DNA from 4 places in the Micromonospora peucetia genome. Region 4 is predicted to be linked to each of the others. Evidence: riboswitches for the same ligand, from Rfam matches in the RefSeq annotation. Region 4 holds a riboswitch; each other region holds the start of a gene.
What was found. Region 4 has a riboswitch for cobalamin ahead of GA0070608_RS20900 (energy-coupling factor ABC transporter permease). Riboswitches for the same ligand answer to the same signal wherever they lie in the genome.
Positions count from the first base shown of each region.

Region 1: it holds a riboswitch for cobalamin, as region 4 does, so the genes downstream of both, GA0070608_RS32990 (ABC transporter substrate-binding protein) here and GA0070608_RS20900 (energy-coupling factor ABC transporter permease) in region 4, are expected to answer to the same signal.
Region 2: it holds a riboswitch for cobalamin, as region 4 does, so the genes downstream of both, GA0070608_RS26360 (ribonucleoside-diphosphate reductase subunit alpha) here and GA0070608_RS20900 (energy-coupling factor ABC transporter permease) in region 4, are expected to answer to the same signal.
Region 3: it holds a riboswitch for cobalamin, as region 4 does, so the genes downstream of both, bluB (5,6-dimethylbenzimidazole synthase) here and GA0070608_RS20900 (energy-coupling factor ABC transporter permease) in region 4, are expected to answer to the same signal.

Region 1 covers NZ_FMIC01000002.1:1,492,556-1,496,508, reverse strand. Annotated here, with positions in the region: gene GA0070608_RS06970 (ABC transporter permease) at 1-107, shown strand, start outside; gene GA0070608_RS06965 (ABC transporter ATP-binding protein) at 104-1,168, shown strand; gene GA0070608_RS06960 (ABC transporter ATP-binding protein) at 1,165-1,836, shown strand; cobalamin riboswitch at 1,918-2,098, shown strand; gene GA0070608_RS32990 (ABC transporter substrate-binding protein) at 2,128-3,141, shown strand; gene GA0070608_RS31910 (FecCD family ABC transporter permease) at 3,147-3,953, shown strand, end outside.
Region 2 covers NZ_FMIC01000002.1:5,850,505-5,854,457, forward strand. Annotated here, with positions in the region: gene GA0070608_RS26360 (ribonucleoside-diphosphate reductase subunit alpha) at 1-1,843, opposite strand, end outside; cobalamin riboswitch at 2,064-2,279, opposite strand; gene GA0070608_RS26365 (golvesin C-terminal-like domain-containing protein) at 2,484-3,548, opposite strand; gene GA0070608_RS26370 (hypothetical protein) at 3,925-3,953, shown strand, end outside.
Region 3 covers NZ_FMIC01000002.1:1,815,909-1,819,861, reverse strand. Annotated here, with positions in the region: gene GA0070608_RS08540 (crotonase/enoyl-CoA hydratase family protein) at 86-850, opposite strand; cobalamin riboswitch at 1,052-1,244, shown strand; gene bluB (5,6-dimethylbenzimidazole synthase) at 1,282-1,911, shown strand; gene GA0070608_RS08530 (Rieske (2Fe-2S) protein) at 2,039-2,890, shown strand; partial or broken gene GA0070608_RS08525 (LysM peptidoglycan-binding domain-containing protein) at 3,219-3,953, opposite strand, start outside.
Region 4 covers NZ_FMIC01000002.1:4,510,883-4,514,835, reverse strand. Annotated here, with positions in the region: gene GA0070608_RS20905 (tetratricopeptide repeat protein) at 1-1,493, opposite strand, end outside; cobalamin riboswitch at 1,945-2,112, shown strand; gene GA0070608_RS20900 (energy-coupling factor ABC transporter permease) at 2,141-2,824, shown strand; gene GA0070608_RS20895 (energy-coupling factor ABC transporter substrate-binding protein) at 2,821-3,144, shown strand; gene cbiQ (cobalt ECF transporter T component CbiQ) at 3,144-3,887, shown strand; gene GA0070608_RS20885 (energy-coupling factor ABC transporter ATP-binding protein) at 3,884-3,953, shown strand, end outside.

The DNA.
Region 1 (3,953 bases), 3.0 Mb from region 4:
TCGTGCCCGGTCTGCTTCTCGTCGTCGTCACGCTGGCCCTGGCCGCCCTCACCGGCCGGTGGCGCGACCGTCTCGACCCGCGAGTACGAGCGGAGCTGAACCTGTGACCACCACCCGCGAGCCCGCCGCCGTACCGGCCGACTCCACCGCGACGCCCGACTCCACCGCCATGACGAGCGGCACCGCCGGCACCGGCACCGATGGTCGGCCCGCCCTGCTGGAGGTCGACGGGCTGACCGTCCGCTTCCAACTCCGCGACGCCGTGGTGCAGGCCGTCACCGACCTGCACCTGACCGTCCAACCCGGCGAACTGCTGGCGGTGGTGGGGGAGTCCGGCTGCGGCAAGTCGGTGCTCGCCCACGCCCTGCTCGGCCTGCTTCCCGGCAACGCCACCGTCACGGGGCACGCCCGCCTGCGCCCAGCCGCCGGGGAGCCGGTCGACCTGGTCGGCGCCTCCGAGCGTCACCTCGCCCGCGCCGTACGCGGACGCGCGGTCGGGCTGGTGCCGCAGAGCCCGGCCACCGCGCTGACTCCCGTACGGACGGGGCGGCGGCTGCTGGAGGAGACCCTGCGCGCCCACGGGCGTACCCGGCGTGAGGCGCCCGCGGCGGCCGAGCGGGTCGCCGCCGACGTCGGTCTCGACCCCGTCGACCTGGACCGCTATCCCCACGAGCTGTCCGGCGGCATGGCCCAACGCCTGGCCACCGCCCTCGCCCTCGCCCCCGACCCGCCGCTGCTGCTCGCCGACGAACCGACCACGGGCCTTGACCGTCCCCTGGTCGACCACACCCTCGACCTGCTGCGCCGCCGCTGTGACGCCGGTGGCGCCGTCCTGCTCATCACCCACGACCTGGCCGCCGCCCGCCGGGTCGCCGACACCGTGGCCGTCATGTACGCCAGCCGGATCGTCGAACGGCGGCCCACCGGCGAGCTGTTCGCGGCGCCCGCCCACCCCTACACCGCAGGCCTGCTCGACGCCCTGCCCGAGCGGGCCTTCCGGCCGGTCCCCGGCCACCCGCCGATGCTCACCGACCTGCCCGACGGCTGCGCCTTCGCGCCGCGCTGCGGGCGCGCCACCGACCTCTGCCGCACCCCGCCGGTGCCCTCGGCGGGCGTCCCGGGCCGGGCCGCCTGCCACCACCCGCTGACCCTCGGAGCGCCGGCATGACCAGCACCGCGCTCGCCGTCCACCAGGTCGCGGTCTCCTACGGCGGCCGGCGCGTCCTCGACGGCGTCGACCTGCGCGTCGCCCCCGGCGAGACGGTAGGGCTGCGTGGGCCCTCGGGCAGCGGCAAGTCCACCCTCGCCCGGGTCCTCGCCCTGCTGCACGCCCCCGAGGCCGGGCACGTCACCCTCGACGGCCAACGGGTGCCGGGCGCCCGGCACCGGCTGCCCGCCGCCGTCCGTACCCGCGTCGCGATCCTGTTCCAGAGCCCCCGCGCCGCCACCGACCCCCGGCTGAGTCTCGCCGACATCATCGCCGAACCGCTGCGCGCCACCGGCACACCCGAGGAACCGGCGCGAGCCCGGGCGGCGGAGCTGGCCGACCTCGTCGGCCTCACGCCCGACCTGCTCGCCCGCCGCCCGCACGCGGTCAGCGACGGGCAACTGCAACGCGCCTGCCTCGCCCGCGCGCTGGTGCACCAGCCGGACTACCTGCTCTGCGACGAGGCCACCGCCATGCTCGACGCCTCCACCCAGGCGTACCTCGCGGCCGTCATCACCGACTACCAGCGGCAGCACGCGGCCGGGGTCCTGCTCATCACCCACGACCCGGCGCTGATGGCCCGCTGGGCAACCCGGGTGGTCGACCTGCCGTCCCCGCCGCAGTCCTGACAGGGCGGTGTCCGGCCGAGCGCCCTCGGTTCGACCGTCCCCGATGGTGTTCGTCACCGTGACTTCCGGGCCGGCGGGCGGCTATGGTGACGCTGCCGTGGTGTTCGGGAAGCCGGTGGAAGACCGGTGCGGCCCTCGCCACTGTGATCGGGAAGTTCGCGGCCCTCGTCGTAAGAGGTCACTGGGCGTCACACGCCTGGGAAGGCCGGCCACGGACGCACCTCCCGTCAGCCAGGAGACCGGCCACGGCACTGCGATGACCCGTCCACGAGGTGTTGGAAGGCAGTCCCGATGCGCGTGCGCGCTGTGCGGTCCACCCTGTCCCGGCGCGTTGCCGCGCCCCTGTCCGTCCTCGTCGTCCTGCTCGGCGCGTGCGCCACGGACGATCCGGCCACGACGCCCCCGCCGTCCGCCGCCCCGGTCACGCTGACCAACTGCGGTACGCCGGTCACCGTCCCCGCCCCGCCCGAGCGGGCGGTGACCCTGAACCAGCCCGCCACGGAGATCATGCTGGCGCTCGGCCTCGCCGATCGCATGGCCGGCACGGCGTACCTGGACGACGCGATCCTGCCGGAGCACGCCGTCGCGTACGCCGCCGTGCCGGTGCTGTCGGACAGGTACCCGGCGAAGGAGAAACTGCTGGAGGCGACACCCGACTTCGTCTACGCCTCGTTCCACAGTGCCTTCGGCGACGAGGGTGTCGGCGACCGCGCCGCGCTGTCGGGACTCGGCATCGGCACGTACCTCTCGCGGGCCGGATGCCCGAAGCAGCACCGGCCGGCGAGGCTGACTGTCGAGGACGTGTTCGCCGAGATCCGGGACGTGGCGGCCGTCTTCGGGGTGCCGGAGCGGGCCGAGAAGCTCATCGCCGACCAGCGGGCCCGGATCGCCACGGCCGTCGCCCGGATCGGCGGCGCACGGGACGTCTCCGTGCTCTGGTGGGACGCCGGCACCGACGCCCCGAGCGTGGGCGCCTGCTGCGGCGGCCCCAACATGATCATGTCGGCCGTCGGGGTGGGCAACGCCTTCGGCGACCTCACCGGCGGCTGGGCCAACACCAGCTGGGAGGCGGTGGCGGACCGAGACCCCGACGCGATCGTGCTGGTCGACGCGGGCTGGGACCCGGCCGCCGCGAAGCGGGCCTTCCTGACCCGGCACCCCAGCCTCAAGGACCTGCCCGCCGTGGCCGGGCAACGCTTCGTCGTCATCCCGTTCTCGTCCACCTCCGCCGGCGTACGCGTCGTGCTCGGCGTCGAGGCGCTGGCCGCGGGCGTGGCGCAGCTCCCCGCCGGGGCGGACCGCTGACCGCCGTGGTCCGCCGCGCCGCCGCCGATCCGACCTACCGCGCCGCCGCCGACCCGACCCGGCCCACCGACTCCGGACCCGTCCGCCAAGCCGGGTTCCGCGCGACGCACCCGGTCGGCCTGGCGGCGCTGCTGGTGGCCCTGCTGGCGGGTCTGGTCGTGTCGATCGGCGTGGCCGTCACCGTCGGGCCGGCCGACATTCCCGTGTCGACGGTCTGGTCGGTCGTGGCCGACCGCCTGGGACTCCCGCACGCCGAGGTGCCGCTGCTGCGTGAGCACATCGTCTGGCGGCTGCGCCTGCCCCGGGTGCTCGGGGCCGCCGCGGTGGGGGGCGGGCTGGCCGCCGTCGGCGCGGTGATGCAGACCGTCACCCGCAATCCGCTGGCCGACCCGTACCTGCTCGGGGTCTCCTCGGGGGCGTCGCTCGGCGCGGTCGCGGTCCTCGTCCTGGGCTTCGGCGGCGGGGTCGCCGCGCTCACCGGGGGCGCCTTCGCCGGGGCGCTGGCCGCGTTCGCGGTCGTGGCCGCGGTGGCCGGCCGGCGGGCCGCGCTGGCCCCCACAAGGGTGGTGCTGGCCGGCGTGGCCGTCGCGCAGCTCTGCGGGGCGGCGACCTCGTTCGTCATCATCTGGGTCGCCGACCCGCACGCCACCCAGAGCATCACCTTCTGGCTCTCCGGCTCGTTGGCCCGCGTCGACTGGAGCGCCCTGGCCTGGGCCGCGCCGGTCCTGGCCGCCGTGCTCGCCCTGGTGGCGGCGCACGCCCGCACGCTCAACGCGTTCGCCTTCGGCGAGGACGCCGCGGCGACCCTCGGT
Region 2 (3,953 bases), 1.3 Mb from region 4:
CCTGCGGCTCGACGCACTCGTAGCAACCGGCGATCGAGGCGATGGTGGCGGTCGGGGCGATCGCCACCAGCAGCGAGTTACGCAGTCCGTACGCGGCGACCCGCCCCCGCAGCGCGGTCCATCTCTCCGCCTGGGTTCCCGCCACGCCCCAGAGGTCGGGCTGCAACTGCCCGCGCGCCGCCCGGGTCTGCCCGTACGCCGGATGGGCACCGAGCCGTTGCGCCAGGTCGGCGGAGGTCTCCAGGGCGGTCAGGTACAGCTCCTCGCTGATCCGGGTGGACAGCTCCCGGGCGGCCGGGGAGTCGAACGGCAGCCGCAGCGCGAAGAACACGTCCTGTAGGCCCATCAGCCCGAGCCCGACCGGCCGCCAGCGGGGATTGCTCGCCGCCGCCTGCGACGTCGGGTAGTAGTTGATGTCGATGACCCGGTCGAGGAACGTGACGGCGGTGCGGACGGTGGCACGCAGCCGCTCCCAGTCGATGCCGCCAGCGGTCAGGTGGGCGGCGAGGTTGACCGAGCCGAGGTTGCACACGGCGGTCTCGGCGTCGCTGGAAACCTCGATGATCTCGGTGCACAGGTTGGACAGGTGCACCACGTTGCCCGGCTCGGCGGTCTGGTTGCACAGCCGGTTCGCGGCGTCCTTGAACGTCATCCAGCCGTTGCCGGTCTGGGCCAGGGTCCGCATCATCCGCCCGTACAGCTCCCGGGCCCGGACCTGCCGCACGTACCGGCCCTGTTCCTCGGCCGCCCGGTACGCCGCGTCGAACTCATCCCCCCACAGGTCCGGCAGCTCCGGCACCACGTCCGGGTCGAACAGCGACCACACCCCGTCGGACTCCACCCGCCGCATGAACTCGTCCGGAATCCAGTTGGCCAGGTTCAGGTTGTGGGTCCGCCGGGCGTCCTCGCCGGTGTTGTCCCGCAACTGCAGGAACTCCTCGACGTCCGGGTGCCACGGCTCCAGGTAGACGCAGGCCGCACCCTTGCGCCGGCCGCCCTGGTTGACCGCCGCCACCGAGGCGTCCAGCGTCCGCAGCCACGGCACGATCCCGTTGGACTGCCCGTTGGTGCCCCTGATCAGCGCGCCCCGGGAACGGACCCGGGAGAACGCGATGCCGATCCCCCCGGCGAACTTCGACAGGTTCGCCACCTGCGCGTACCGCTGGTAGATCGAGTCGAGTTCGTCGCGCGGGGAGTCGACCAGATAGCAGGAGGACATCTGGGTGTGCCGGGTGCCGGAGTTGAACAACGTCGGCGAACTCGGCAGGTACGCCAGGCTCGACATCAACCGGTAGAACCCGATCGCCTCGTCCGGTGTCTGGGACAGGCCGCAGGACACCCGCAGCAGCCAGTACTGCGGGGTCTCCAGCACCAGCCGGCTCGTCGGGTGGCGCAGCAGGTACCGGTCGTAGACCGTGCGTAGCCCGAAGTACTCGAACCGCAGGTCGCCACGCGGATCGACGGCGTCGTCGAGGGCGGCGGCGTGGGCGGCGACGAACGCGGCGGTGTCGTCGCCGATCAGGCCCTCGGCGTGGCCCCGACGGATCGCCTCGCTGAACGAGCCGATGTCCTGCCTGCGGACCTCCTTGTCGACGTACCCGGCCAGCAGGCGGGCGGCCAGCCGCGAGTACTGCGGCTCCTCACCGATCATCTCGGCGGCGGTCTGGATGGACAGCCGGTCCAACTCGGCCGTCGTCGCTCCGTCGTACAGGCCGCTGATCGTCCGGGTCGCCACCCGCAGCGGGTCGACGTCGGCGAGGTCGTCGGCCCACCGCTCGACGGCCCGGACGATCCTGTTGACGTCGACCGGTTCGGTGCCGCCGTCGCGCTTGCGGACGTGCATCTGCGGCCGCCGCTGGCCGGCCAGGGCCGCATCGTCGGACGCCGTACCGGCGGCCGGAACAACCTCGGTGACTGTCACCACTCACTCCTCGCGAGCCTTGATCCCAGACGGACTTCCTGGGCACGCGGGGAGCGGACACCGACGACGACGCGGCGCGGGGCACGCGTCGGGATGGCGTCGGCCGTCCCACGCGGCCTCGGACCGCCACACACCCGGATGCGGGCGTACGGCGCACTGGCAGGTCTTCGGACTCGCGGGCGTGACCGGACTTCGCCGGTCTCCTACTGGCCGTCGCTTCCCAGGCCGCGGGCGGCCCAGTGCTGATGACGGCGGTCGTTCCCACTCACCGCTGCGGGGCAGTCCCGGATTCCCACCGGGTTCCCTCTTGCCTCGACCGCCCCGGATGAGCGGTCGAACCAGCTGCGCCGACACCATATATAGGGACAGCGCCGTTGTCACACCCAACATGTCGGTCTCGGGCGTGTCGACGGCGACCCGGGTGACGCCCGTCGATCGCCCCCTGGGCGGCCTACCGCCGCCGGTGACGGTGGACGGCCGGTGGGCGCCGCGGGACGCCTACGCCAGACGGGCGGGCCGGGCCGCATCCTCACGCGACCCGACCCGCCCGTCTGGCGTAGCGCTAGACCCGGGTGACCCGGACCGCGTCGGCCACGACGTAGCCGGTGGCGCTGGTCCAGCGACTCACCCCGACCACGTTGCGGTCGCCCGCGGCGAGGGGGAAGTCACCCAGCGAGCGCCAGGTGCCACCGTTGGAGCGCTGGTCCACATTGACCGTACGGTTGCCCGCGGAGGTGACGACGACGTGCGGAGCCGAGCTGCTGTAACCGGCGTCGGCGGGGTACCGCACCTCGACCCGGTAGTTCCCGGCCGCCGGAATGTTCACCTTGAACCAGGCGGCGTCGCTGGCGGGCGTGGGGTTGGCGAAGCGGTAGTCGGCCCCGTAGCGCTGGGCCGAGTAGGAGGACGTGCCCCAGTTGGTGCTCGCCGTGAACCGCCCCGCGGTGGCGTTGTCCACGATGACGCTGAACGTGGGCGGGTTGGGAGTGCTCAGGCCGAGGTAGGCGGCGATGCCCTGCGCGTGCCCCCGGGCGGTGGCGGTGATGAAGTCGGCCCGCTTGAGCAGGTTCGCGTCGGCGAGGGTGTCGATGAAGAGATTCTCGGTGAGCACCGAGGGCATGGCCGCCTCGCGCAGCATGTGGAAGTTCGCGGTCTTCAGCCCCCGGTCGGTGACCGAACCGATCGTCCGCTGGGCGGCGATCACCCTCGGGTGCAGCGCGTTGTGCAGGTTGACGGTGGCGCCGCTCGCCGTCGGGTACCGATAGCTCTCGAAGCCGGTGCCGCCGCCGGAGTTGATGTGCACGCTGACGAGCAGGTTCGCGCCCCACGCGTTGGCGTCGTCGGTGCGGTAGGCCAGGCTGCGGGTGATGTCGGTCGTCCGGGACATGCGGACGTCGACACCCCAGTTGGCCAGCAGGATGCTGCGCAGTTGCAGGGAGATGTCGAGCGTCAGGGCCTTCTCCTGCAGCCCGTTGCCGACCGCCCCGGGGTCGGTGCCGCCGTGGCCCGGGTCGATGTACACCTTGGGCAACGCAGCCCAGGCAGGGCTGGCAACGACGGGGACGGCCGCAGCACCGGCAATGGCCGCCAGCAGGGTACGCCGCCGAAGCGTCGGGTTGTCGCGCATGAGCACCTCGTCATCAGGAACCGAAGAGATCGACAGTGCCCGCAATATAGCGGCAGATCGATGCCCGGTGAAAGATGTCTACGTAACTTGGTCCAGCCGACGAAGATTTTCGCCTCCGGAACCGGTGCGCCCTGCCGGCGACAGGTCAGCACCCGCCCCGCTCGGGCAGGGGCGCCGGCCACTCTCGACCGCGTGCTGGGCGCCGCCGCTCCTGCGCCACGTACCGGGACCGCGGGTCGCGGCAGTTGAGGACGTGCGCGTTGGCCGGCCCGTCCCACGTGGCCGTACGCTCGCGGTTCCCCAAGAACTCGTGCGGTCGAATAGCCTCGCGCCTGTGACCGCAGGGCCTGCCCAGGATTTCGCGCTCGTATCGCGCATGCGTAGCTGGTGGGTGCTGGCGTTCGT
Region 3 (3,953 bases), 2.7 Mb from region 4:
GTACCGCCCGACCCGTCGGGCCGCCCGACCCGTCGGCCCGGGCGTGCGCTGGCCGGGGCGCGATGCCGGTCGGGCCTCCGCCCGGTCAGTGGGCCGGGGCGCCGTGCCGGCCGGCGCCGGCGGCGAACCGGGCCGCCCCGGCGATCGCGTCGGCGGCCAGCGACTCCATTCCGTACGCCAGCTCGACCTCCAGCGCCGCCTCTTCCGGCAGGCCGGCGCCGGCGAGCAGCGCCGCCCGGTCGTTGCGCAGGCAGGTCTGCGGGTGCCGGGCGATCTCGGCCGCCAGCCGCTCGGCCGCCGCCCGGGACTCACCCGGCGCGACCAGCCGGTTCACCAACCCCATGTCGTACGCCTCCTCGGCCGGCACCGGACGCCCGGTGAGGATCAGGTCCATCGCCCGGCTCTCGCCGATCAGCCGGGGCAACCGGACCGTGCCTCCGTCGATCAACGGCACCCCCCAGCGGCGGCAGAACACCCCGAGCACCGCGTCGGACTCGGCGACCCGCAGATCGCACCAGAGCGCCAACTCCAGCCCGCCGGCAACCGCGTGACCGGAGATCGCGGCGATCACCGGCTTGCTGAGCGTCATCCGGGTCGGACCCATCGGGCCGTCCCCCTGCGCCTCGACCCGGTTGCCGCTCGGGGTGCCGATGGCCTTCAGGTCGGCCCCGGCGCAGAACGTGCCGCCGGCCCCCCAGAGCACGGCCACCGAGGCGTCGGGGTCGGCCTCGAAGGCGTGGAACGCGTCGGCCAGCGCCCGGGCAGTCGGCCCGTCGACCGCGTTGCGGGCCGCCGGCCGGTCCAGGATCACCGTGGTCACCGCTGCCGCGCGTTCGACGCGTACCCCCATCGGGACAGCATGCCCCGGCGGTGCCGGTGGCGCCAGGGTGTCAGCGCCGGCGGCCTGCGCCGGGCGGACCAGCGCCGGCCGACCAGCAGCGGGCGGGAGGAGAGTGCGTACACCCGGACCACAGTGGCCGCGGACGGCCGCGACCGGATTTCCATGCCCGCCCGGCCGGGGCGGGCCGGCCGGCGCTAGCATTCCCGACGGCACGATCATGTGAGGTGCCCCGCGCGAGCGGGGAGAATCGGGAAGCCGGTGCGAATCCGGCACGGGCCCGCCGCGGTGACCGGGGAGCCACCGTCCACGCGTACGCGCAGCCACTGGTCCGGACGGACCGGGAAGGCGGACGGCCAGGCGTCGATCCGGGAGTCCGAAGACCGGCCTCGCGTCCGGTGCCCACCCCTTCGGGCGTGGGCCGAGCGCAGCGGGAGCCTGCCTTGGATCTTTACGACGTCATCCACCGCCGTCGGGACGTACGCGCCCAGTTCACCGGGGCGCCGGTGCCCGAGGAGAAGCTGCACCGGGTGCTGGCGGCGGCACACGCCGCACCGAGCGTCGGCTACTCGCAGCCCTGGGACTTCGTCGTGGTCCGTGACCCGGAGCTGCGCAGCCGGTTCCACCGGCACGTCCACACCGAGCGGGACAGCTTCGCCGCCACGCTCGAAGGGGAAGCGGCCGAGCGGTTCGCCCGGATCAAGATTGACGGGGTGCTGGAGTCGACCCTGTCGGTGGTGGTCACCCACGACCAGGCCCGGGGCGGCCCCGCCGTGCTCGGCCGGCACGCCATCGCCGACACCGGGCTCTACTCGACCTGCCTCGCCATCCAGAACCTCTGGCTCGCCGCGACCGCCGAAGGGCTCGGGGTGGGCTGGGTGTCCTTCTACCGGGAGCCCTGGCTCGCCGACCTGCTCGGCATCCCCGACGGGGTCCGGCCGGTGGCATGGCTCTGCCTCGGGCCGGTCACCCACTTCGAGCCCGTCCCCGATCTGGCCCGGCACGGCTGGCGGCAGAAGCGCCCACTGGCCGAGGCGATCCACCACGACCGCTGGGCGGCACCGGGGAGCTGAGCCGTCCGGCGGCGTGCTCCCGCCGGGCGCGTCCCGTTACGGGCCGGCCGGTGGTGTCGTCACGTAACGCTGCGGATCTGTCACCGCCGACCGGTTTGCGGTCACTCCTGCCGGGAAGGCGGTACGGGTGCGAGCAATACTGACGAAGATCGAGCAGGCTTCCGGCCTGGACCGGGTCGGTGACCGGTTGCAGCGGGCCGTCCAGACCACCCTCCGACCGCAGCGGGTCCGTGACCTGTTGCACGGCGTCTGGCTGGGACATCCGCTGCACCCGGCGATGGTGCAGGTGCCGGTCGGCGCGTGGATCAGCACGGCGGTGCTGGACCTGATGCCGGGGCAGCGCCGGGCCGCCACCACTCTCTGCGCGGTGGGCACGGTCAGCGCCCTTCCGGCTGCGGTCGCCGGCCTCAACGACTGGGCGGCACTGGCTCGCGACCAGCGCCGGGTCGGCCTGGTGCACGCCGCCGCCAACGGCGTCGGCATGGCGTTCTACGCCGGCTCGGTGGCCGCCCGGATGGCTGGCCGGCACAACCTTGGCCGTACGCTCGGCTTCCTCGGGCTCGGTGCCGCCAGCATGGGGGCGTACCTTGGCGGGCACCTGGCGTACTCGCAGGGCGCGCAGGTCAACCAGAGCATCTCCGAGCTGCACCGGATGACCGACGGCTGGCACTCGATCGCGGACATGGCCGCGCTGCCGCAGCGCGAGCTGATCACCCGCGAGGTCGACGACGTCTCGGTGATCCTCTACCGGCACGGCGACGAGGTCACCGTCATGCTGGAACGCTGCCCGCACCAGAGTGGCCCGCTGGGCCAGGGCGAGGTGCGGGAGATCGACGGGCACGCGTGCGTGGTCTGCCCGTGGCACGGCAGCACGTTCCGGCTCAACGGCGGCGAGGTGGTGCACGGCCCGTCCGGAAACGACCAGCAGGTTCTGCCGACCCGCATCGTCAACGGTGTCCTGGAGACCCGCCTCCCCTGACCTGTCCCGCTCCCAACCCGGGCCCTCGCCCCCCTCTGTTCATGCGGGCGGGTCAGGAGCGGCGGTGGCGGCCGGTCGGGATGTCGCGGACAGCGTCGACGTGGGCCCTGTCGTGGCTGGTCGGGTGCGCGAGGTCGTGGGTACCGGTGTCGGAGGCGCTCTGGCCGGTCGCGATCGCGTTGCCTCGCGGGGCGGCGCCGGTGCCCCGGTTTCCCGCGCCGCCCCCGGTCGCGGCGGTGCCGGCGCGGGTGCCGGCGCGGGTGGTGGCGTCACGGCGGGTGGTGGCGTCACGGCGGGTGGTGGTGCCACGGCGGGCGGCAGCGGTGGTGCGGACGGCGCCGGCCGGTACGTGGCCTGGACGACGGCGCAGGCCCAGGACCGCACCGATCTGCGCGCCGACGATGCTCGCCACCGCCAGTACGGCGGAGACCGCCAGCGGTCGGTTCACCCGATCGGGCTCGCCGGCCCGCGCGGCTCCCACCGTCACCGTCGGGACCTCGCCGGCGTTCGGGTCTGCCTGGGGCGGCGCCGGAGCCTCGGCCCCCGGTGGGGGCGGGGTCACCCCGGCCTGGTCGGGCGCTGGCTGCGGGGCCGGCCGGACGGGCGAGGGCGGTGTCGGGCGGGAGACGAGGCGCCCGGTGGCGTGCCGGCGGGCACCCTGGTCCTCGGCGTTCCCAGGAAGCCTCAGCAACTGGCCGGGGTGGATCCGGTCGGGGTCGCCGAGTCGGTTCAGCTCGGCCAACTCCCGGTAGTCGGCGAACTCGTCCAGGTAGCGCTGGGCGACGGCACCCAGGTGGTCGCCCCGGGCCACCCGGTAGACCGCCACACCGTCGTCGAAGGTGGCCTGATCGGCCGGGGCGGTCGCGGCCGGCCGAGCAACCGGGGCGGTCGCGGCGGGCGGCGCAACCGGGGCGGTCGTGGCCGGCCGGGCAGCGGGGGCGGTCGCGGCCGGGGTCGCCGGCAGGGCGTACGGGCCGGCGACCGTTGTCGCCGCGCTCGCCGCCGGACTGGCCGCGAGGATCAGCGCCACCGAACCGACCAACGCGGCGGCGGCCCGCTGCTG
Region 4 (3,953 bases):
GGCACGTCACCGCGTTCGAACCGGATCGCGGCACGGTTCGTCCAAGCTTCGACCAGCTCCGGATCCCCGGCCAGCGCCTGGCTGAACAGGCGGTCGGCTTCGGCGAGGCTGCCGCGCTCCGAGCGGATCAGCCCGAGGGTGCACAGCAGCGCGGGCTCCTGCGGGGCCAGCACCAGCCCGGCCCGCGCGTCCGTCTCGGCCTGATCGAACGCGTTGCGTCGAACGTGCAGGTTGACCAGGGCGATCCGGGCGTCGAGGTGCCGGGGGTCGATTGTCAGCACACGTTCCAGATCGTCACGCGTCCGCTCGGCACGGCCCCTCTCCTGTTGGAGCATGGCCCGGTTGTAGTACGCCTCCGGCAGGTGTGGTCCCAGGCGGATCGCGGTGTCGTAGTCCCTGATCGCGGCCCGTGGCCGCCCCGCCGCCCGATGCAGGGCGGCCCGGTCCACGTAGTACTCGCAGTTGTCGGGGTCCTGGGCGATCACGGTGTCGAGGTCCGTCAGGGCCTGCGCCGGATCGCCCAGGGCGAGATGCACCTGCGCCCGGTTGTGGCATAGCCGGGCCAGGTCCTGCGGGCGCTCGCCGGGGGCGAGCACCGCGGCCAGCCGGGCCAGCCCGTCGTCGATCAGCCGGAGCGCGGAGGCGGGATCGCCCTCCCTGCTGTCCAGCAGGGCCAGGCCCTGCTCGTAGAAGACGGTGGACAGCACCCGCTGCCGCGGGTCGTCCAGCCCGGCGGCGAGGTGAAGCGCCTTCTCCAGCCAGTGCCGCGCCTGCGCCGGGTCCTGGTCGGCGGCCGGCAGGTGCCGGGCGTACAGCATGGCGGTGGCGTACGCGGCCGACATGGCGATCTTGGGGTTGTCGGTGACGGCGCGGGCTTCGTGGTAGAGGTCGAGGGCTTCGGTGGGGCGGTCCAGCGCCGCCAGGGCGGTGGCCAGGCCGGTGGTAAACGCCCACCAGTGCCGCAGGTCGCCGTCCGGAGTCACCGCGGCGCGCCCGCGTCGGGCGGTTCGGGCCGCGTGATGATAGAAGCCGCGGGCCAGACTGTCGCCCAGGGCCGTGCGCATCGTCTCCAGTGTCGGGGCGGCCGTTGCCGCCCGGCGGGGGCCGCTGTCGTGCAGGTCGAGGCTCACGGGAGACGGGCCGAGTCGGCGCGTCAGCGCGTCCAGTAGCTCGCGGGTGGTTTCGTCGGCGCTTCCGACGTGCGTGAACCGCACCGTGACCGGGCGACGGAGCCGGTCTGCCCAGACCGCCACGAACTCGGCCGCACCGTAGGCCAGGTAGGCGGTGCGTCGGGCCGGATGGAACCGGATCGGCTCCTCCTCGGCGGCCGGTCGTGCCGTGCTGTCCAGGCGGGGAGCGATGGCGTGCAGCTCGATCCTGTGGCGGGACGCCAGGCGGGGGCGGTCGGCGGCGATTCGGCCAAGGAAGGCCGCGACTCCGGCGTACGGCCCGTGATCGCGGTGGCAGTCGTAGCCGCCCGGCTCGTCGGTCATGGCCGGGCCGATCGCCGCAGGGGCGGGCGCCCGGGAGCGCCCGCCGTGTCGGCTGCTACCAGCACCACTCGATCCAGAGCCGACGGGCCCCGGACAGCAGGCGCAGCGAACTCTTGCGACGGACGGTCATCTTCCTCATGAGACACCTCCATTGTGGATCACTCCGGGACGGATCAGAGCGTAATCGAGATCCTTGGATATGTGGAGATGGCTCGCGTTAGTGTGTCTGGAGCCCTGCACACTCATCGTCGCCGCCGACAGATCTCGTGTCGGCGAAAGCGTTCGTGTCCGGACACGGAACGTGAGGCTGAGGCCTGAGCAGGTGCGCCATGTCTGACGGTTCACGTTTCTTGGTCTCGCCGGAGCGGAGATCCGCCCGCTGAGCTGCCCTTCCCGGCGCGATCACGAACGCCCGGCCAGATCCAGGCTTGCCCCCCGGTGTCGGGGCTGGATAGCCTCTCGCCGTCAAGGTGTACGGGAATCCGGTGTGATACCGGTGCGGCCCTCGCCACTGTGACCGGGGAGCGACCTCCGACTATGCCACTGGGCTCACGCCTGGGAAGGCCGGAGGGAGCGTCGATCCGGGAGCCAGGAGACCGACCTTGACAGTGATCTCGTCCACGAGGTGTTGGAGAGGAAGGTCTTCGATGCACATTGCCGAGGGGTATCTCCCCCCGGTGCAGGCCGCCGCGTGGTTCGCGGTGTCCGCGCCGTTCGTCGTCCATGGCAGCCGGGCGCTGGTCCGCCAGGTCCGACGCGATCCAGAGTCGAAGCTGCTGCTGGGCGCTGCCGGAGCCTTCACCTTCGCGCTGTCGGCGTTGAAGATTCCGTCGGTGACCGGCTCCTGTTCCCACCCCACCGGGACCGGTCTGGGGGCGGCGTTGTTCCGCCCACCGGTAATGAGCGTGCTGGGCGGGATCGTCCTGCTCTTCCAGGCGGTGCTGCTCGCCCATGGCGGTCTGACCACGCTGGGAGCCAACATCTTCTCCATGGCGATCGTGGGGCCATGGGTCGCCTACGCCGTCTTCGTCCTGGCTCGGCGGCTGGGCGGCAGCCTCGAGGTGGGCATCTTCCTCGCCGCCGGGCTCGGTAACCTCGCGACCTACTGCGTCACCTCCGTACAGCTGGCCCTGGCCTTCCCCGACCCGGCCACAGGCCTGCTCGGTGCGGTCGCGAAATTCGGCGGCATCTTCGCCGTCACCCAAATTCCGCTGGCGATCAGCGAAGGGCTGCTGTCGGTGCTGGTGATCCGTCTGCTGGCCCGGATCAGCGGTGACGAGCTGCGGCGCCTCGGAGTCCTGCGACCGAAGACGGTGGAGGTGCCGGCATGAAGCGTTTCACCCGGATCAACCTGCTCCTGCTGCTGGCGGTCGTCGCGCTGGCGATCGCGCCACTGGTGCTGGGGCTCGGCGACTCCGCCGAGGAGCCCTTCATCGGCGCCGACGCGCTCGCCGAGCAGACCATCATCGAGGACCACCCGGACCACGAGCCCTGGTTCTCCTCGATCTACGAGCCGCCGTCCGGCGAGATCGAGTCCGGCCTGTTCGCGTTGCAGGCGGCGTTGGGCGCGGGCTTCCTGGGCTACTACTTCGGGGTGGCTCGCACCCGCGCCCGGCAGCGGCCGGCCGATACCGACACGTCCGTCGGCTAGTGTTCGCCCTTGACGTGACCGCGCACAACGGGCGGTGGCGGCTACGGCATCCCGGCGAGAAGGCGTTCCTCGCTTTCGGGCTGCTCGCCTGCGCGGTGGCGCTGCCGACCTGGCCGGGTGCCGTGCTGTCGGGCGGTACGGCCGCGGCGCTGCTGCTGGGTCCCGCCCGGGTGTCGGCGGTGGTGCTGCTCCGAGCGGCCCGGGTGCCGGTGCTGTTCGTCACCACCTCCGCGGTGCCGCTGCTGGTCGCGGTGCAGCCGTCGGGCGGGGTGAGCTGGAATCCGAACGGTGCCGGGGAGGCGCTGACCGCTACCGGCCGGGCGCTGGCCGCGCTGCTGTGCCTGCTGTTGTTCAGCGCCACGACCCCGCTGTCCGACGTGATCCCACGGCTGCGTCGGCTCGGGGTGCCGGCGGCGGTCACGGAGGTCGCCGGCGTGACGTACCGGATGATCTTCCTGCTCGTCGACAGTCTGCGTACGGTGCGGGAGGCGCAGGCCGCGCGGCTTGGCTACCGGTCCTGGCGCACGGCGTACCGGTCACTGGCGGGGCAGGCAGCCGCCGTGTTCGTCCGGGCCTTCGCCCGCGCCCGCCGGCTGGAGGAGGGGCTGGCCCTGCGGGGCTACGTCGGTTCGCTTGCCGTGCAGGTCGAACCGCGGCGCGTCTCCCCCGGCTTCGTGGCAGCGACCCTGGCGCTGCTGGCCGCTGTCGTCGTCGCCTCGCTCAGACTGCGGGGACCTTCGTGACCGACGTCCTGCTGCGGCTGTCCGGGGTGGAATTCGCGTACGAACCGGCACGGCCGGTACTGACCG